2 regions of the Flindersiella endophytica genome follow, and region 1 is predicted to be linked to the other one. Evidence: riboswitches for the same ligand, from Rfam matches in the RefSeq annotation. Region 1 holds a riboswitch; the other holds the start of a gene.
The links. A riboswitch is a leader RNA that binds a small molecule or an ion and turns the genes downstream of it on or off. The one in region 1 is predicted to bind cyclic di-AMP.
Positions count from the first base shown of each region.

Region 2: another riboswitch for cyclic di-AMP. It lies ahead of ACYVF6_RS39775 (transglycosylase family protein); the one in region 1 lies ahead of ACYVF6_RS22595 (C40 family peptidase).

Region 1 is NZ_BAAGYY010000019.1:415,811-419,207, forward strand. It holds gene ACYVF6_RS22585 (NYN domain-containing protein) at 1-658, shown strand, start outside; gene ACYVF6_RS22590 (hypothetical protein) at 756-971, shown strand; cyclic di-AMP (ydaO/yuaA leader) riboswitch at 1,123-1,316, shown strand; gene ACYVF6_RS22595 (C40 family peptidase) at 1,389-2,357, shown strand; gene ACYVF6_RS22600 (tyrosine-protein phosphatase) at 2,459-3,157, shown strand; gene ACYVF6_RS22605 (hypothetical protein) at 3,283-3,397, shown strand, end outside.
Region 2 is NZ_BAAGYY010000036.1:275,359-278,755, forward strand. It holds gene sigK (sigma-70 family RNA polymerase sigma factor) at 1-550, opposite strand, end outside; gene ACYVF6_RS39775 (transglycosylase family protein) at 723-1,289, opposite strand; cyclic di-AMP (ydaO/yuaA leader) riboswitch at 1,401-1,576, opposite strand; gene ACYVF6_RS39780 (HAD family hydrolase) at 1,667-2,122, opposite strand; gene ACYVF6_RS39785 (hypothetical protein) at 2,177-2,398, shown strand; gene ACYVF6_RS39790 (metallophosphoesterase family protein) at 2,675-3,397, shown strand, end outside.

The sequences.
Region 1 (3,397 bases):
GGCCGAGCTGCGCCGGTTGCGGGCCCGACTCGCCGAAGCGGAGAGCGCGGCGGAGTCCGCGCGCCGGACCGTGCGCGAGGGGCGCGACCTGGCCGACATCCGGCTGCGCCTGCTGGTCGACACGCTGGTCGACGCCGCGCAGGGCCTGCGCCGCGAGCTGGCGCTGCCACCCACCAAGACCCGTCCCGCCGACACCGTACGAGCCGCCGAGCCCGGATCCGGAAGCCAGCTCAGCGGCGCCGACGCGGAGGCCTCGCTCGAGGCGTTGCTCGGCCTGCCTCAGGTCCACCTGATCGTCGACGGCTACAACGTGACCAAGACCGCGTGGCCGACGATCCCGCTGGAGACCCAGCGCACCCGTCTCGTCAACGCGATGGGCGGGCTGGCCGCACAGACCAGGGCCGAGCTCACCGTCGTGTTCGACGGCGCCAACCTCGACGCGATGCCGCAGATCACGGTGCCGCGGGGCGTCCGCGTGCGGTTCAGCCCCGGTGGCGTGACCGCCGACGACGTGATCCGTGAGATGGTGGCGGCCGAGCCCGAAGGGCGGCCGGTGGTCGTGGTGTCCAGCGACCGGGAGATCGCCGAGTCCGTACGCCGCAGCGGTGCCCGGCCGGTGCCGGCGAGTGGCCTGGTCAGGCTGATGAGCCGCAGCTGAGACCAGCTCGGGCCCACCCTCCGATCAGGTCGAGCTTGACTGTCGGTGCTCTGCTCTAACGTCTTCGTCAGACCGCAAGGAACTATCTGGAGGCGTCATGCAGATCGACTGCGACAGCTGTGTCGTACGGGGACCGCAGGCCTGCGGTGACTGCGTCGTGACCGTCCTGCTCGGGGCTCCGCCCGCCGGTGTCGAGTTGGACGCCGAGGACCGTCAGGCGCTGGACATCCTGGCCGATTCTGGACTCGTGCCACCGCTCCGGCTGGCCCGGACCGACACCGACGAGGCCCCACGTTGGGCCCAAGGTGCGTAGATAACTCTCCGAACAAGACTTGACACAATGCGTAAGCAGGGGTTTTATTTCCTTTACGAAAAAGAAGCTCCAGTGATTTGAAACATCACGGATTGGTCACTAGAGTCGCTCGCCAGGTACTTGTTCAAGGACGTCGGCTAACCGGCCGGCGGCAGGTACCCCGCTTAATCCCCGTCCGGCAAACCCACGGACGAGGAGCCGGGGACCCACCGTAGTTCCTGGGGTGAATCGGTACGCGTCCCTTGATGCACAGGCAAGCAGGCATCGCATCATGGGCGCGTCTCGTAGGGCTACCTCCCGGCCCGAACCCGTCAGCTCACCCGGTAGGCGTAGAGGAAGGAAAGGGGCCCGACCGCAGTGTCGAACCGCCGCAAGCGTCCGTCAGGGCGTGCGCTGCTAGCCCTGGGTGCCGCCTCCGTGGCAGCCGTCGTCGCCGTTCCAGGCGCGAGTCTCGCTGATCCCACCCCGTCGATCGCCGAGGTGAAGAAGCAGACCGAGAAGCTGCACCACGAGGCCGAGCAGGCCGCCGAGTTATCCAACGAGTACTCAGACAAGATGACCGCTATTCAGCGCAAGCTGAAGAAGCTGGACACCGACCTCGAAGCGCAGCGCGCCAAGGTTCAGGAGCTGCGCCGCAACATCGGAGCCTTCGCCGCCGCCGAGTACCGCGCGGGTGGCATGGACAGCACGATGCAGCTACTGCTCGCCGACGACCCTGACAAGTTCCTGGCGCAGATGAGTTCTGCGCGGGCGCTGCGTGGTCAGCAGGGCGACGTGCTGGTTCGGCTGCGTGCCGAGCAGAAGGAGCTGGCTGAGCGTGAGGCCCTGCAGAAGGCCGAGCTCGCCCGCTTCAAGGACGCCCAGAAGCAGGCCAAGGACCGGCTCGAAGAGGCCAAGGCCAAGCAGGCCAAGTCCGACGACCTGCTGAAGCGCCTCACCGCCGCTGAGCGTCAGCGGCTCCAGGAGCTGGAAGACCGTCAGAACCGCACGTCCCGTGGCAGCGATCGGGAGATCCCGTCCGACCTCCCGCCCGGCTCCGGTCGCGGCGCGATCGCACTTGCCTTCGCCAAGAAGCAGGTCGGCGAGCCCTACGTCTTCGGTGCCGACGGCATGAGCACGTGGGACTGTTCCGGGCTGACCATGATGGCCTGGGACGCAGCCGGTGTTTCGCTGCCGCACTCGGCGAAGCAGCAGTACTACCAAGGCCCGAAGGTCTCCCGGTCCCAGCTGGAGCCCGGCGATCTCGTCTACTACTACAGCGGGATCTCCCACGTCGCGATCTACGCCGGCAACGGCATGATCCTGCACGCGCCGCGCCCCGGCAAGAACGTCGAGTACGCCCCGATGGACGAGATGCCCTACGTCGGCGCCACCCGGCCCGGCTAGAACGACCTGGAGTCGAATCGCTTTCGAAAACGGTGGACGCGTCCGAGCCGGACGCGTCCACCGTTTCTGTCTGTTGTTGCTTCTGAGGGGGAGGAGTACCTGTGACCCGACCGGGTTTCCTGGACTGGCCGGACTGTCTCAACGCTCGCGACCTCGGCGGCCTGCCACTCGGAGGCGGTGCCAGGGTCCGCCGGGGCGCCCTGGTCCGTTCCGACAACTTCGACCGGCTGACGCCCGCGGGCGTCGCGGCGGTCCGGGCGGCAGGCGTGAGCCGGATCGTCGACATACGTACGCCGGGGGAGTGCGAGCGCTATCCGTCGGCGTTCGCCACCGACCCGCTCCGGCGCAACCACCCGGTGAACGTCGCCGATGAGCCCTACGACACCACGCTCGACCTGGCGAGCCTGTACCTCCAGACGCTCGACTTCAACGCTGCTCGCTACGCCTCCGCCGTCGGCGCGATCGCCGACGCACCGCCCGGGTGTGTCGTCGTGCACTGCCATGCCGGGAAGGACCGGACCGGCATGGTCGTCGCGCTCGCGTTGACGCTGGCCGGCGCAGAGCCCGCGGCGGTCGCGGACGACTACGCCGTGGTCGGTGTGCCCGACGTGATGCAGCTGGTCGGAGGCTCCGGGCCGGCGACCTCTCCCGACCTCGAGGCCCCCAGGGCTGAGACCATGCTCGCCGTACTGGAGGCGCTGCGGGCCGATCATGGCGGTGTCGAGGGCTTCCTGGGCCGCGCCGGGCTGGCCGCGGACCGGATCCAGGCACTTCGGGAGCGGCTGCGGGCACCGTCCTGACTGTGGTTGGCGGTGGTTGGGCCGAGAACCGACCGGCTTGCCTGCTTCGGCCGCGTTCATATGCTTTTCATCTCGCTTTGTGCGAGTGGGCCCGCACGCACCCGATTCCCCTCTAGGATTCCGGGGTGGCAGAGCACCGCTTCAGGCACGTGCGGCCGCGCGGTGCGCGCCGGCTTGCGCCGCTGCAGCCTGCCTGGACCCGCAAGGGATGGGCGCTGCTGCTGGCCCGCTTCCTGACCA
Region 2 (3,397 bases), on a different contig from region 1:
CGCGCATGCGGGTCTTGACGGTCGGCAGGCTGGCGCCGAGCAACTCGGCGACTTCACGGTAGGTGTATCCGGCGTAGTACGCCAACGTCACCGCCTCCCGCTGCAGCTCGGTCAGCGTGCCGAGACATCGGCGTACCTGCTGCTGTTCGAGCGCCGTCGTCACCTGCTCGACAGTCTCGTCGTACGCGGTCTCAGCGGCCTGCGCGGCCGCGCGTCTTTCCCGGTCGCTGCTGGTCTGCTCCTTGCGTACCCGGTCGACGGCCCTGCGGTGCGCCAGCGTCAGCGCCCATGTGGTCGCCGATCCCTGCTTCGCGTCGAATCTGGTGGCGGTACGCCACAGTTCGACGAAGACCTCCTGCGTCACCTCCTCGGCCTGTGCGGGATTACGCAGGACCCGGCGCACCAGGCCGAAGACCGGCGTGGACAGCCGGTCGTACAGCGCCTCGAAGGCGGCTTCGTCACCACGCGCAACCCTGGAAAACAGCTCCTCAGGGGTCGGCCCGGGCGCGTCTCCGCCACGTCGCCGCAGGGGTGTGGGCTCGCTGGTCACGGTGCTCACCTTAGATTGACCCGTAGACGTTCACTGAGATATTCGAAGCCACGCGGCCGGTGGATGGGTCACGGATCGGTCACTTCCGCGCGGGCAACCGCGTCCGGACACAGCACGGTACCCCGCGCAGGGGGGATGGACGCGGGGCACCGTGGTCTGTGGAGCCTGTGGGTCAGCGCAAGCGGAGCTTCTCACCTGGGAAGATCAGATCGGGGTTCTCACCCACGACGCTGCGGTTGAGCCGCGCCAGCGTCTGCCAGCCGCCCTTCACATGCTGGTCCGCCGCGATCTCGGACAGCGTGTCCCCGGCCTCGACCGTGTACGAAGCGCCCGGAGCGGCGACTCGCTCGGACTTGGGGGTCGTGGTCGTGGAACGGTCGGTGTCGCGCGACGCCTGTTTTTTCGCACGGCTCCGATCGCTGCTCTGCTTTTCCGGCGTGGTACCAGGGTTGCCGCCCTTGTCGTCGGAACCCAGGCCGAGCCTTGACGAACAAGCCGGCCAAGCCTGCCAGCCCTGTCCGTCGAGTACTTTCTCGGCAATCGCGATTTGCTGCGATTTGGTTGCCAGGTCCGCACGCGAGGCGTATTTCCCGCCGCCGTACGCACGCCAGGTCGACGCGGTGAATTGCAAACCGCCGTAAAACCCATTCCCAGTATTGATGTGCCAGTTACCGCTGCTCTCGCAGTTGGCCAGCTTTTCCCAAGTGGAAAGGCTGGCGGCGTCTGCGGGAGTGCTCATCGCGACCATCGGAACCGCGGCGATACTGCTGATGGCAGCAGTCGTCGTAATTTGCTTTGCCGCATTGTGTGATCGACTTGAGCCGCGATGTTTGCCTTTATAGGGCACGCTGAACCCGCCTCTCATCGCCTGCGGAGTTAGCTGACGGGTTCGGGCGAGAGGAATGCCCGGCCCACTGCGGTGTCGTGGTCGCCCCAAAACAACACAGCGTGACTTCACCCCAATTGGACCAATAGAAAGTCCAACTAGTGGGTCCTCCGTCTCCGCCCTTTCGTTGCTAGTAGATACGACACCGCCGGGCGGGGTTCGGCGAAGCGGGCCGTAATCGCACTGGTTTTGCGCGACCCGTCAGAGACTAGGGCGTGATCACCCCGTTATCAAGTGGGGCGAGCATCATCCAGATTTGCCCAGGTCGCGCGAAATGTCTGAAATCCCGCTGTTTCGTAAGCATCGCAAACAGCGGGTTCGTCATCGACGACGACGGCTACCGGCTGTTGTTTCGCCAGCTTGCGCAGGGTGGCGAGCTTCATGACACTGGCCGGACGCCGATCGTGGTCGCGGCGCAGCACCAACCGGCCCTCTGGCGCCTCGTGCTTGGTGAGCCAGCGCTGCGTGGCCTCGCGGATGCGCTCCGGCCGGCCCGAGAGATAGACGATCTCGTAACGGGCAGCCAGCTCGCGAACGACGGCGAAGCCCTCGGCCAGCGGCTCGTCGTAGGGCGCGGCGCGGAAGAATGCGTCCCAGTTCTTCGGATAGACCTGGACGTGGTGCTGCCGGTGCCGGGCGTCGGCGAGCACGCCATCGATGTCCACGACCGCGATCGCTGAGTCCATCCAACGAATCTAGCGCCCCCGACCTGATGTCAGATGTCGAGAGGAGTGGTCACCGTGGCCGAGAAACGGGTGCCGCCGAGACCTACGTACGTTGTTCTACGGCAGGTCGGCGACGGCCGGTTCGAGCTCGTCGGAGAGGTGGAGCGGAGACCTGGTCTGACGGCCAAGGTGGGACGGCGTGCCGCCATCGTCGAAGCGATCGGCCGCGAGCCCGATCCCGGCGAGGTGTACGCCGCGGTCGCGCGGAGCGAGTGGCGGATCGGCTTCGACTGGTAGCCGGCTTCTCATGACGGCGACGGCATCCGCGTGACGAACCTTTGTTCGGACGGGATCGGGCCTGCGCGGCGTGGCAGCGTGAGCGTTGTCGGTGCCTTTCGCTACCGTGCAGAGCACTATGGCCGAGTCTCCTAGATATCGCCTGACTCGCGACGCCCCGCATCCGCGCTGCCGGCACCGCGAACCTCGCGAGTATGCCCGACACGAGCGTCGGCCCGCGGCAGCGCGGCGCGGCTGCGCCACGAGCTTGACCGGCCCTCTCTAGGAGACACGACCATGGCTGACATGTCCGCTCCGCGGTCGAGGGTCACGTTCGTGCACTCGGCCGACTGGCAGTTGGGCATGGTCCGGGCGTTCCTCGGACCGGAGGCCCAGGCACGCTACGGCCAGGCCCGCATCGACGCGATCGATCGCATCGGCCGGGTCGCGGCCGAGGCCGGTGCCGCGTTCGTCGTGGTGGCGGGCGACGTGTTCGACGCCAACCAGGTCGACCGCCACATCGTTCTTCGCGCGTGCGAGGCGCTGAAGACGATCCAGTGCCCGGTCTACCTCCTGCCCGGCAACCACGACTCGCTCGAGCCCGGCTCGGTGTGGACCAGCCCGATCCTCGCCGCGCATCTGCCGGACCACGTGGAGACCCTGACCGACACCACGCCCCGCACACCGGTGAAGGGCGTCGAAGTGGTCGGCTTCCCGTGGCGCTCCCGCCGTCCATACTCCGATCCAATGGCCGAGCTCGCGCAGCTCGAGCCCGCGCCGGACGGCGTGCTGCGGGTCGCGGTCGGCCACGGTCAGGTCGACATCGTGGCGCCGGAAAACCCCACCATCGCCCACATCGAGCTCGCCGCGCTCGAAGCCGCGCTCTCCGACCGCCGGATCCACTTCGCCGCACTCGGCGACCACCACTCGGTCAACGACGTCGGCACCACCGGCCGGATCTGGTACTCCGGCACGTCCGAGCCCACCCGTCCCGAGGAGACCGACCCGGGCAAGGTGCTG